4 regions of the Enterococcus sp. AMC1086 genome follow, and region 1 is predicted to be linked to each of the others. Evidence: riboswitches for the same ligand, from Rfam matches in the RefSeq annotation. Region 1 holds a riboswitch; each other region holds the start of a gene.
What was found. Region 1 has a riboswitch for magnesium ahead of mgtA (magnesium-translocating P-type ATPase). Riboswitches for the same ligand answer to the same signal wherever they lie in the genome.

Region 1 (3,195 bases):
ATCTGATACTTTCATGGCTCCAGCATCATTAATACCATCTCCCATAAATCCAACTGTTTGATCATTTTTTTTCAACGCTTTTACGATTTTTGTTTTTTGGTCTGGCGTTACTTTCGTAAAGATATTGTATTCATTAACGATTTTTTCTAATTCAACTTCAGATAACTTACCTATTGCTGAACCACTGATCATTTTTTCAGTTTCCAGACCAACCTCTTTACAGACTGAACGTGTGACTAATTCATTATCTCCAGTTAAAATTTTTACAGAAACACCATTGTTTTTCAATGCCTTGATTGCCGCTGCCGCTGTTTCTTTTGGAGGGTCTAAGAATGCTAAATATCCTTGTAAAACCAACTCTTTCTCGTCTTCTACAGAATAATCATCTAGTTGATTATTGACTTTTTTATCAGCAATGGCCAATACTCGTAAGCCATCTTCATTTAATTCTTTGACTGTTTTTAGTACTTGTTTTTTTATCTCTTGCGTGAGTGGAATAATATTTCCCTGCTGGTTAATGTAAGAGCATGCTTGCAGCATCTCTTCTACTGCTCCTTTGGTGATTAATAGGCTTCGATTGGATCTTCTATCTTTAACAACCACACTCATTCTTCTACGATTAAAATCAAAAGGAATTTCGTCTATTTTAAAATAATCTTCTTCGTCAATGGATAATTCTTTCGATGCTGCTTCAATAATCGCTTTATCAATCAAATTTCGTAAACCTGTCTGAAAGAAACTATTCAAAAACGCAGAATGCAATATTTCATGATCTTCTTGACATGAAGTGTTGTAATGGTACTCAAGAATGACCTTATCTTGCGTTAGTGTGCCCGTCTTATCCGTACACAGAATATCCATAGCGCCAAAGTTTTGAATCGCATTGACGTTTTTCATGATCGTTCCTTCTTTGGCCATATCTCTAGAGCCTTTGACTAAATTTGTGGTAACGATCATCGGCAGCATTTCTGGAGTAAGCCCTACAGCAGTTGCGATCGCAAACATCAGTGCTTCACTCCAATTGCCTTTGGTTATTCCGTTTATCAAAAATACTGCTGGCGTGATGACCATCATAAAGCGGATCAATAACCAGGTGGTTTTATTTACGCCTATTTCAAAACTCGTTTTTTTATCATCATCTGCTACATCTTGTGCTATTTTTCCAAATAATGTATCATCGCCCACACGAACAACTACACCAATCCCGCTACCACTCACAACATTGCTCCCTAAAAATAGTAGGTTTTCAAAATCCGTTTGACTGTTCCTTGTGGACACGACATTTTTAACTTTCTTTTCAACTGGAAAACTTTCTCCTGTCATTGCAGATTGAGAAACAAACAAATCCTTGGCATGGATCAAACGGAGGTCTGCTGGAATCATGTCGCCAGCTGAGAGCTTCACTAAATCACCACAAACAACTTCATCCATCGGGATTTCCATTTCTTTGTTTTCTCTAGTAACAGTTGCAGTAATCTGAATCATATTTTGCAGTTTGCTGACCGCATTACTCGATTTTACTGATTGGACTAATGTCATCGTGCCACTTAATAACACCATGATCAACATGATAAAGACACCCACAAGATCTTTTTCACTTGGTTCCGCGTAAACATATTCAGTAAAAAACGAGATAGTTGCAAGTATCATCAATACTACAGTGAACGGAGTGACATAAGATTTTATCACCGTATAAACCAATGATTTCTTTTTATCATCAGTGATTTTGTTTACACCAAATTGCTCCTTTGAGCGTTTTATTTCTCTAGCTTTTAAACCTTCCCACGAGGATGAAAAATTTTCCAGTACTTTATCAATCGATAGATTAGCTAATTTCTGATACGCTTTTTCATGAATCATGTTCTTCATTTCTTTTTGCATCTAGATTATCCTCTTTTCTTTTAGTTGAGTTTCGCTTTATCGAACTATCTTCCGATATGATAACCACATCCTTTCCACACAAAAAGAGCGCACTGAAAACTCAGCGCACTTCGCCATGAGTCTTCACATTCGTTGAGTTTTGGCACTATACAACGTAAAAAGCCTAAGCTTTTAGCTACCTTAAGAAAAGCCTTAATTCGACAGTTCCTGTTCTACCCATTGGCGTCTCTCGACATTTTTGGGCAGTAGCCTATGTTTGTATAGGAGCCTCACCTAACAAGAAGAATTACATCATCAGTTTAATGAATTATTATTTTTTTTGATAGACAAAAAAAGGAATAACGGTATAAGAATAAACAGATAGCCTATTGACTCATCTTTTTTTATGATGACTTTACGAACGAAGATTTAAACTTCGTTTGTAGAAAATCCAACCTTCTTTTTACAAAAAACTTAGCCTTAAAGAATCCGAATAAACGATAGAAGCAGAAGTAACTCCTTCGAAAATAAGTTGAAATTCACAAAAAGGAATAGCATTATAAGTAAATCGGAATGGCTTAGGTTCATCTTCAAGATTATAATAAATATGAATAAACGCTTATATGCCAACCTCAACATATAAGCGATCGTTCGTCATTTTATCAGAAGGTAATATTCTGATAGAAGCCTCTTCAATTGGTCTGCTACCAATTAAAGAGGCTCTTTTCCTGATTAATCTATAATAATTTATACCTGTTTGGAAAGTTCAATAATATACTATTAATTTTTTATATATTTTTTCTAAAAAAGAACTATTTTAACTAAAATTATTTTATCTTGTATATGATTAGAGTTTTTTTCACTCAAGTGAAGGAGATGAACGAATGAAATTAAAACATCTAGATTATTTTTTAGCATTATGTAAATACAAAAATTTCACAAGAACCTCAGAGGAATTAGGTATTTCTCAACCTTATTTGAGTACTCATATTCGTGAATTAGAATTAGAACTAAACGCTCGATTGATAACAAGAGGCCACAATACCAATGAATTAACGCCAGAAGGACTTGTTTTAAAAACAAGAGGAGAAACGATTTTTCAGGAATTTGAAATGGCTATTAAAGAAATAAACTTACTGGTTCATACTGGAGAGACTGCAAAGATTAAAATTGGGACTAATTTAGCTGACACTGATTATTTGATTGCTAAATTACTAACAGAATTCCGGAACTATTACCCGACTGTTTCACTTGAGTACAGCTATTACGAAAATTTAGAAGATGCGCTTGAAAAAAACGAAATAGATATCGCAATTGGTATTCTATCTGAAACAA
Region 2 (3,195 bases), 640 kb from region 1:
ATCATTACACCGACAAGGTCACGATCAGCAGGTGGGGCAATGACATAATCTGTTACAAACGAGATAATAGCTAAAGCAATCAAAACAATCGTAAATGGTGTAAAATAAGCTTTTATTATTTCAACGAATAACGGTGTTTTTTTACCGTAAGTGATGGTATTTTCGCCAAATGTCTCTCTTGATAATATTGCTTGCTGATTCGTCAATCCTACTTTTGAAGATTTAAAAAATGTCAATATATTTTCTACCGAGTTTCGTGCAAAATACTCATATGATTGGTTATTTTTTCTATTTAATACTACTTTTTTATCCATATAATTCTCCTTCTTTCCAAAACGCTTATCGAAGAAATTTCAAGTGTTTGATACGAGAATTCGTCATCTGAAATTTCATGATTTTTATCTATTTTAGGAATCGGACTGATGGAAAAAGAGAATCTGTTACAGGAGAATCTTGCTTGTTTGCCTTAGAAACAAATAGACAATAATAAACATATTTTCTTCAACAGATTTCTTTTTGCATAAGTCCTTGAACATCTGACTACTGTCATCCATTTGTTTCCATCTCCTTTAGCATTATATTTTTGATGATTTCAACCTTTCGTCGGTCATTTTGGGTATAAATTATTTTCTCAAATCTTTTTAAGACCACTTGTCCCTCCGAATATGCATAGCCAATGCTTTGATACCCTAAATGAGTATAAAATCCCCAAGCTTGTTTACGGCCGGTTAAAAATACTGATTGAAAATTCATAAGATCCGCGATTTTTTCTGCAAATTCAAGTAATTGTTTTCCGATACCAAATCCTTGATACTGATCATCTATCGCCACTTGTTTAATTTGCGCTATTGCCTTGCTGCTTTTAAAAAGAAGTAAGGTTCCTACAACTTTTCCATCAATCAATGCAGCCATATGGATATCCTGCTCTTCATTTACAGGTAATTCTTTGATCCATTCTTTCCCCGCGCTCGTTTTGAGGAACTTATTTCTTAATAAAATTCCTTTCCAATATTCTTCACTGTTCCAATCGATAATTTTGACAGTCACTGTTTTACCATGATAATTCCTCCGTTCTTTTAATTGCTCATTTGATTAATTTCTATGACTTCTGATAGTTGGGATAATTCGGAAATAATTGTATTCACTGCGAGCGTCCCATTTCTTGCAGCTTCGATTTCTAAAAATAGCCTTACTTTTTTACCAGCCAAATCAGTACAAGAAAATTTTGTAAAGGTTAGGCAATAGTTATCCAATAACTGAATAATTTCTGTTCTAAGCATTACTTCACTTGTATTACTAGTAATCACTGATAGGTAATGAATCGAATCGGCTTGTTCTTCTTGTCTTTGAACAGTTAAGTCATCCATTTTGAACGATAGGTTTCTTAATAAAATATTGACTAACATTAAAACAATAGAACAGATCACCCCTTCGATCACAAATCCTGCGCCAATCAAACTTCCGACTGCTGCGGAACACCATAAAGTTGCTGCAGTATTGATCCCAGTCACACTAAATCCTTCTCGTAAAATCACACCCCCAGCAAGAAAACCTATACCACTTACGACTTGAGCCGCAATTCGCGTCGGACTGCTGTCATCTTGAATTAAACCGGATAATGAAACGAATTGACTTGAGCCAAACGTTACTAACGTCATTGTTCTCATTCCAGCTAGTTTTTTTCGCCACTGTCTTTCTACGCCAATGATCATTCCAGCAAATATACTAGCGATAATATTGATTAAAAATTCATTGGTTTGCTCCTTCCCTAGATTTGTTTATCGGTGATTGGTTTTTCGCGGACATATTACTTTTTAGCAAGTACCGTTCATCCTCTACTCTGCTTTTCCAACAGTCGTAGTGATTTAAAGCAAAAAACCTTCCGCCAAAAACTCAGCGGAAGGTCATAAATAAGCGCACAAAAAAAAGCCTGTATGATCTAGTCGTTGAGTTTTGGCACTATACAACGTAAAAAGCAGAGCTTTTAGCTACCTTATGAAAAGCCTTGTAATCGACAATCCCTGTTCTACCCATTGGCATCTCTCGATGTTTTTGGGCAGTAGCCTGTGTTTGTATAGGAGCCTCACCTAACAAATCTATTTAATTAACTTACAGATGAAACTATACCACCGTTTTAAAACAAATGTCAATAGCATTTTATTCATTTTTCTAACAAAAATAAAATAACCAATGTTACAAACGTGCAGCTGCACTATTTATCAACATTGATTATTTTTTAAATTTATTATTTTTTTTCGACATTCACGACTGAATTTCCAGCGACTTGAGGTGGAATCGACATCGTCATCGCAGGTAAGCCAGCTAAAGTAAATTGAATAGTATCCCCAGCTTTAAACTCACTTTCTGTGAGGCCATCAGCCAATTGTTCCTTTGGTACATTTAAAATAACGCCATCATTTTTCATCATATTAATTATTTTTTCTGGGTCTTCAACCACTTCGACGTCTTTTAAAACGAATCGAATCGATTTGTCCACCGTTTCATTTTTCGTAGCATCTTCAACTAAAACTGCGGTAAATATTGATTGCGTTTCGTCTTTGTCTTTAGTATTCAGCGTTTCATCAATCACTTGATCTTTTTGGCTGCTCATTGCTGTTTCTTCACTTCCTTTTGACAAATCTTTTTTATTTTGTGCGCAAGCTCCTAAAGAAATCAGCGTAAATACAGTTAAAACTGCTATTGCGATTTTTTTCATGTTACGTCCTCCAAAAATTGATACTTTATTATAAGCGATAGAATCTACAATCGTCCATCCTCATCATGTATACTTAATAAAAATAAAAAAAATGAAAGGCTAGGACATAGCTCTACGAGTTAGGTCCTAGCCTTAAAAAATCTGAATAAACGGTGGGAACAGAAGTAAAAACTTCGGAAATAAGAGTTAAACACTTCTGTTCCAACCTCACTAAAAACCTGGAGAGAGGATAATCAGTAATATTCCTCTATCCATTTCTTCGATCGTTTCCAGACATTGTAATTTCTTGTGCTAAATATCGAATACGTTCCATGATTCGACGCGCTTTTAAAGGTTCTTGCTCACCTCGTTGAGTCACGGATAAATGTTTTTCTAGGTCTTTTAAATCAAGATTTGATGAAAAGAAGGTCACTAATTGCTCTTGCATTCGATATTGTAAAATAACACTTAACACATCATCGCGAATCCATGAAGTCATC
Region 3 (3,195 bases), 680 kb from region 1:
CCGTTTTCACTATTATTGGAGTCATTATAATGATGCTTTCCATTTCTGTGAAAATGACAGGTATTGCGATTTTGATTGTACCAATTTCAATGCTCTTAATTATGATCGTTGTAAAAAATTCACAGAAATACTTTAAAACACAACAAGAATATCTTGGTGTAATCAATGGTAAGGTCGAAGAAACAATCGGTGGCTATAACATCGTGCGTCTATTCAATGATGAAGAAAACTCTCTTAATGAGTTTAAAAAACAAAATGATGTCTTATTCAAATCAGCTTGGAAATCTCAATTTCTATCTGGTTTGATGCAACCGATCATGAACTTTGTAGGTAACCTTGGTTATGTTGCGGTAGCGATTCTTGGTGGGATCTTAGCGTATAACGGCACGATCACAGTTGGGGACATCCAAGCGTTTATTCAATATGTTCGAAACCTAACACAACCTATTGCTCAATTAGCTCAAGTATCTAACTTGCTTCAATCAATGGCTGCAGCAGCAGAACGTGTTTTTGAATTTCTTGAAGAAGATGAAGAGGATCAAACTGTTCCAAATCCAGTCAAAATCGATAAAGCAAAAGGAATGGTTGACTTTGAACATGTTCGTTTTGGTTACACACCTGATAAAATCATCATCAATGATTTTAGTTCACATGTCGATCCAGGCCAAACAGTTGCAATCGTTGGACCAACTGGAGCTGGTAAAACAACAATGGTTAAATTATTGATGCGTTTTTACGACGTGACTTCTGGTGCAATCAAAATCGATGGACACAATATCAAAGACTTTAACCGTGCAGATTTGCGTAAAAATATTGGGATGGTATTACAAGATACTTGGCTATTTAAAGGAACCATTATGGAAAACCTACGTTATGGTCGTTTAGATGCAACAGATGAAGAAGTTTATGAAGCGGCCAAAGCTGCACACGTTCATCACTTCATCCAAACATTGCCTGGCGGCTATGACATGGAGTTGAATGAAGAATCTTCAAATATTTCTCAAGGTCAAAAACAACTCTTGACCATTGCTCGTGCAATTTTAGCTGACAAACCGATCTTGATACTTGATGAAGCAACATCCTCTGTTGATACAAGAACAGAAGGACTGATTCAAGGTGCGATGAATAACTTAATGGCTGGTCGTACATCATTCGTTATCGCGCATCGTTTATCAACGATCAAAGATGCAGATAAAATTCTTTACATGCAAGACGGTGATATTAAAGAACAAGGAACACATGAAGAATTACTTGCTCAAGATGGCTACTACGCATCACTTTATAACTCACAGTTTGAAGAGGTAGATGAGTAAAATATAGTTAAAAAGAAGCGACGATCAAATCTATTTTGATGTCGTTTCTTTTTATACAATAGAATGACATTTTCTAGATTCCTTTGGATTTAAATTAAGAAAAAATAAAGACGCTAAAAATAACTTGAAAAAAATTCTTTCTAACGGTATTATTTAGTAAATTAAATAGATAAATAACCTTGTTAGGTGAGGCTCCTATACAAACATAAGCTATTGCGCAGAAACGTCGAAAGACGCCAATGTGTAAAACAGGAATTGTCGAATTAAGGCTTTTCATAAAATAGCTAAGAATTTTCTTTACGTTGTATAGTGCTAAAACTCAGACGATGAGATTGATTGAAAGTCAAACGTCTTAGGAAAAAAATGTTTGGCTTTTTTCTTTTGGTAAATATAGAATTGATTTACTAATTGTGTAACGTCTTATTATCTGCTTGTGTTTTCAAGAGTGTAGTTTGACGAAAAAAACGCTGGACTCATGCTTTTATTTGCAAGGCAAGTGAGTTACAGCGTTTTTTATTAGCGTTGTAAATACTGACTTTGAGCTAACAATGTTATTTAATATAAGAATGAAGGGATTTATGACATGTATACGTTGAAAGAAAAAAAAATTACCCCTGCTATTTTGAGTATCTTACTATTTTCAGCATTGACCTTTTTAGTTGTTCAGAATGTTCCATGGTTTAATCAATTAGATGCGGCAATCTATCAATTTAATTGGAAACCAAATGAGACAATGACAAACATTGTAAATTTATTCGCTAAAACTGCGACAATCGGGCCAATTTTTATTGTAAGCTTGATTGTAGCGTTTACTCTTTGGCGAAAAAAGAAAACATTACTGGCGTTTTGGATGATCAGCAATGTTTTCGTGGTGAGTGCATTTGGATTTATATTTAAACATCTGGTGGCTCGACCAAGACCTAATGTGAATCAATTAGCAGAAAGAACCTCTTATAGTTTTCCTAGTGGTCATTCGCTTTTAGCTATGTGTTTGGCATGTTCAATTATTTTAATTGCACAAACGATTTATCCAAAGCAATACAAAAAGATAAAGATTGCCTTGATCGTTTATGTGCTTTTGATTGGATTAAGTCGAATTTATTTAAGAGTTCATTATCCAAGCGATGTGATTGCAGGTTTTTCATTAAGCTTTGCATGGGTGAATCTTTCCTATATTTGTCTTTATAAGTTTTATATCAACAGAGAATTTTCGACATCAGATGCTAAAAAAAGATTTATACAAAGAACGATTTTAGGTGTTCTGACATTCGTGTTACTTATCGTTGCTGGAGCTTCTGCCTATGGAGCTTCCGTATTTAAAAATGTTCAAAAAACAGCCGATAAAATATACCAACCACTGAACCGAGAAACCAAACCTGTAAAACTCGGAAATAGTGAACCTGTTAGTTTTTTACTACTAGGTATCGCAAATGATTCAAAGCGTAAAACGGATTTTCGGGCCAATACGATTATGGTTGTGACCGTCAATGATCAATTAAAAAAGACGACAATTACAAGCATCCCCAGAGACGCATATGTAGAGATTGTTGGAAAAGAGGGTGTGTATGATAAAATCAATCATGCGCATTCATTTGGCGGTGATGAAATGATGATCGATACGGTCGAGCATTATTTAGATATCCCGATCAATCATTATTTCGTTATCAACATGGATGGTTTAGCTGCATTGAGTGATGCTGTTGGTGGTGTCACAGTGAATAATGATTTTGAGTTTGACGCAGAAGGAATTCATTATCCACAAGGAGAACAACATTTGGGTGGCTGGGAAACATTACAGTATGCAAGAATGCGCTATGAAGATCCCTTAGGTGATTATGGCAGACAAAAGAGACAGCGGGAAGTAACGATTCAGTTGACGAAA
Region 4 (3,195 bases), 1.2 Mb from region 1:
ATCGCTTCATTAAAGTAAAGATTGATGCCACCAGGTAGGTAACCAATTGTTTGCTGCTTCTCTATTAAATAAATTTTAGCAGTAGGGTATTTTTTTCTGATAGCCAAAGCAGCTGATACTCCAGCAAATGACGCACCAATGATCACAACTTTCACAGTAAAACCTTCCTTCTAAATGAATAAAACGTTTGCTTAAAGCATAGCACAAGCCTTGTCCATTCGTATAGAAATACACTAATTTTTTTGTACTAAAAAAATAACCCATACACTCCTCTAAAAGAGAATAGACAGGTTATTTTATTTATATAATCAAGTTTTAATTGGCTTTCAAAAACGCTTTGATCGCTTCAGCATTTTTTTGTTCATCCAGTTCGATTACGCTTCCTGATTCAGTATAATCATTAAAGTTCCATGAATCTTCGACAGGAACAGATAGTGATTCTAAAGGTTTTACCTTTCCAGTAAGGAAATCCTTCGCTAAATCAATCAATAAACTAGTTGGTACATTTGTATCGATTTTCCCTACCATCTTACCAGCCACTTGAGGTAATTCCCAAATTGGAATCAAATCTTTAGACTGTGCGATTAATGCATCCATCACTTGTTGCTGACGTCTGATACGTCCAAAATCGCCTTCTTCATCCATTCTAAAACGAGCGTATTGCAATAAGCTATTTCCGTGCAATGTTTGTTCTCCTTTAGGAATATCCACACCATCCAAATTAATATCTTTTTCAGAATCGATCTTAACTCCTTTTGGATAAAGTTCATCAATGATATCACTAAACTCTTTAAAATCCATAACAACATAATAATTGATTGGCAAATCAAAGTTCGTTTTCAGCACATCTTTTGTCATTTGCGCGCCACCATATGCGTACGCTGCATTTATTTTATCTTGTCCGCCATCAGGAAATGTTACATAACTGTCTCTCATGATCGATATCAATTTAGGCTGTTTTGATTTTCCATCATAGTGCGCCACCATCAACGTATCTGAACGTCCTTGATCTTCATCATCATCCCTCGAATCATTTCCTATGACCATAACCGTCAGCTCTTTATCACTCGTTTGTTCATCACCAGTAAAATTTTTATTTATTGTAGGAAGTTTTGATTCACTTTTTTCTTTTGCTGCTTGGAATGAGACTGCAGCATAGCAGGCTGCACTTACAATCACAAGAAGAATCGATAGTAAGGTAATCGTCACTATTTTCACAGATTTTTTCATTATTTGTTCCTTTCTAAACTTAAAATTGAATGGCTTGTTTCCAATTAGAGTATCGCTTATGAAACTGGGTAGCTCTTGAGTAAAAAGAAAAAATCCCTCACCAAGAATACTCAGCGAAGGGATTAGATTATAGGGACTAAGCACATGACACTGGTCATGGATTTCCAACGTATCTATATCTTCTCTTCGTTGAGTTTTAGCACTATATAACGTAAAAAGCATTACTTTTAGCTACTTTGAAAAACGCCTTAATTCGACGAAATTTGTCCTACCCATACCTGTCTTTCGACATTTTTGAGCAGTAGCTTGTGTTTATATAGGAGCCTCACCTAACAAGTATTTAATTCAGTATAAACTATAAGCGTATCGTATCACAAAGTCAAATGAAATTTTGGATAAATTAATCAAAGTCGTAACGCTGTTATTAAAAAAATCACTTTGTAGTCGCTCTTACAATGGAAAAAGGCGATAAAGACAACTATTTTCGAATAAAGAATCTTTACATTTTCTTAAAAAATAGTGATTTTTCTATAAAAATCAACTTTAGATAGACTTTCCCAGTGATATCTGTTTCAATGTTTAAAAGACAGAATACCTGGAGGGAACAAATGGAACACTTTTTAGAAAAACAACAAGAATTCTTTTTCAACTTTTTAACAGACAGCATCGAAAACTTTTTATTAGATCATTCTGATGAAACATTCTACGCATTTGCTTTAAACTGCAATATTCATGAAGAAGGTGAAATCAATCTTTGCTTTAATACTGTGGAACTTTGGCAAGAAACAACAAGCTATTATACAAGTAAAGGCCATAGTAAATCACAGTTAGAAGAAATAAAATACAATTCAAGCGATTGGGATGAGACACAACAGTTTGCTTCTCTCTATTTATTTGACGATTGGGTGGAAGACGAACAAGATATAGAAACTGTTCTTGAATGGCTTTGCCAGCAACTGATTCTCTTCATTGATAGTGAAACATTCAAACGTATCCCAAAAACAGAGGATTTCAAACTATTAGTCTGTGATCAAAACGAAAATCCTTCCGACTCACAAGAACGATTTGAAAAATTTGGAATGTCAGAAATTTTTCAAATAGAATAACTAAAAACATACCCTGTAATCTCAGTATGTTTTGTATAATTTTTTATAAACTAAAATCCAATTCTTCTACATAAAAAAGAGTGGATAAGATTTGATTCACTATCTTCACTAATTCTTTCTCATCCCTGATTTGATCTTTGGTTTCAATTTTAATTGTATCATTTGAATACGTCAGAAAATCATATTCTTCTTTAAGCGTGACTTGATGATCATTTTTTTTATACATCGTATAATCATCAATCACATCCATCTGGTACTCTCGTTTATAACCATTCTTTAAAACAATCGCTGTTATAAGTGCATTGACTGTCAATGATTCTATGGGGATCTTTTGCTCATCTATTGTCAACGTGTAATTTTCGTCCTCAATAATCCCGCAAGCATTACAGCCTCCGTCTAATAAATTAACCGTTTTAGTGATCGTTGCTTTTTTCATTGTTCCAAATCCTTTCCCTTCTTTTTGTTTCTTTACATATTATACCAAAAGTAATAGCACAATAAAGTGATTCTACTACTTTCAAACAAGCAAATTATAAATAAGTAATAAAAAAAAAATTCTCTGATTTTATTTCTAAAATAACAATAGATTTATCATTTAGTATATAATATCATAAAGAAAAATAGAGACGTTAATAAATTAAAAAAACTTTATAAACTAATTTTTTCTACTACCTTTCTCCATATTTTGATCTGCTATTTTTTTGTTAATAAGCCTATGAAAAAGATCAATTTTTCACAACTTATTTTAGAGAGGATGTACCATCGTGCATTTGAAATGAAACATCGTAATATTTTAGCTCGTTTTGATTGTTCACATCTAAATTAGAGTTAAGAATAGAGAATAAACTCAGCATAACCG

Region 2: another riboswitch for magnesium. It lies ahead of AC4BC4_RS06370 (MgtC/SapB family protein); the one in region 1 lies ahead of mgtA (magnesium-translocating P-type ATPase).
Region 3: another riboswitch for magnesium. It lies ahead of AC4BC4_RS06185 (phosphatase PAP2/LCP family protein); the one in region 1 lies ahead of mgtA (magnesium-translocating P-type ATPase).
Region 4: another riboswitch for magnesium. It lies ahead of AC4BC4_RS04095 (LCP family protein); the one in region 1 lies ahead of mgtA (magnesium-translocating P-type ATPase).

The regions. Positions count from the first base shown of each region.
Region 1 is NZ_CM177100.1:2,011,460-2,014,654, forward strand. It holds gene mgtA (magnesium-translocating P-type ATPase) at 1-1,881, opposite strand, end outside; M-box (ykoK) riboswitch at 1,999-2,169, opposite strand; gene AC4BC4_RS09510 (LysR family transcriptional regulator) at 2,745-3,195, shown strand, end outside.
Region 2 is NZ_CM177100.1:1,371,793-1,374,987, reverse strand. It holds gene mgtA (magnesium-translocating P-type ATPase) at 1-314, opposite strand, end outside; gene AC4BC4_RS06375 (GNAT family N-acetyltransferase) at 547-1,047, opposite strand; gene AC4BC4_RS06370 (MgtC/SapB family protein) at 1,077-1,724, opposite strand; M-box (ykoK) riboswitch at 1,932-2,102, opposite strand; gene AC4BC4_RS06365 (hypothetical protein) at 2,246-2,716, opposite strand; gene dnaI (primosomal protein DnaI) at 2,964-3,195, opposite strand, start outside.
Region 3 is NZ_CM177100.1:1,330,352-1,333,546, forward strand. It holds gene AC4BC4_RS06180 (ABC transporter ATP-binding protein) at 1-1,313, shown strand, start outside; M-box (ykoK) riboswitch at 1,485-1,651, shown strand; gene AC4BC4_RS06185 (phosphatase PAP2/LCP family protein) at 1,897-3,195, shown strand, end outside.
Region 4 is NZ_CM177100.1:857,969-861,163, reverse strand. It holds gene AC4BC4_RS04100 (FAD-dependent oxidoreductase) at 1-155, opposite strand, end outside; gene AC4BC4_RS04095 (LCP family protein) at 316-1,230, opposite strand; M-box (ykoK) riboswitch at 1,406-1,574, opposite strand; gene AC4BC4_RS04090 (DUF4303 domain-containing protein) at 1,839-2,336, shown strand; gene AC4BC4_RS04085 (DUF4809 family protein) at 2,380-2,772, opposite strand.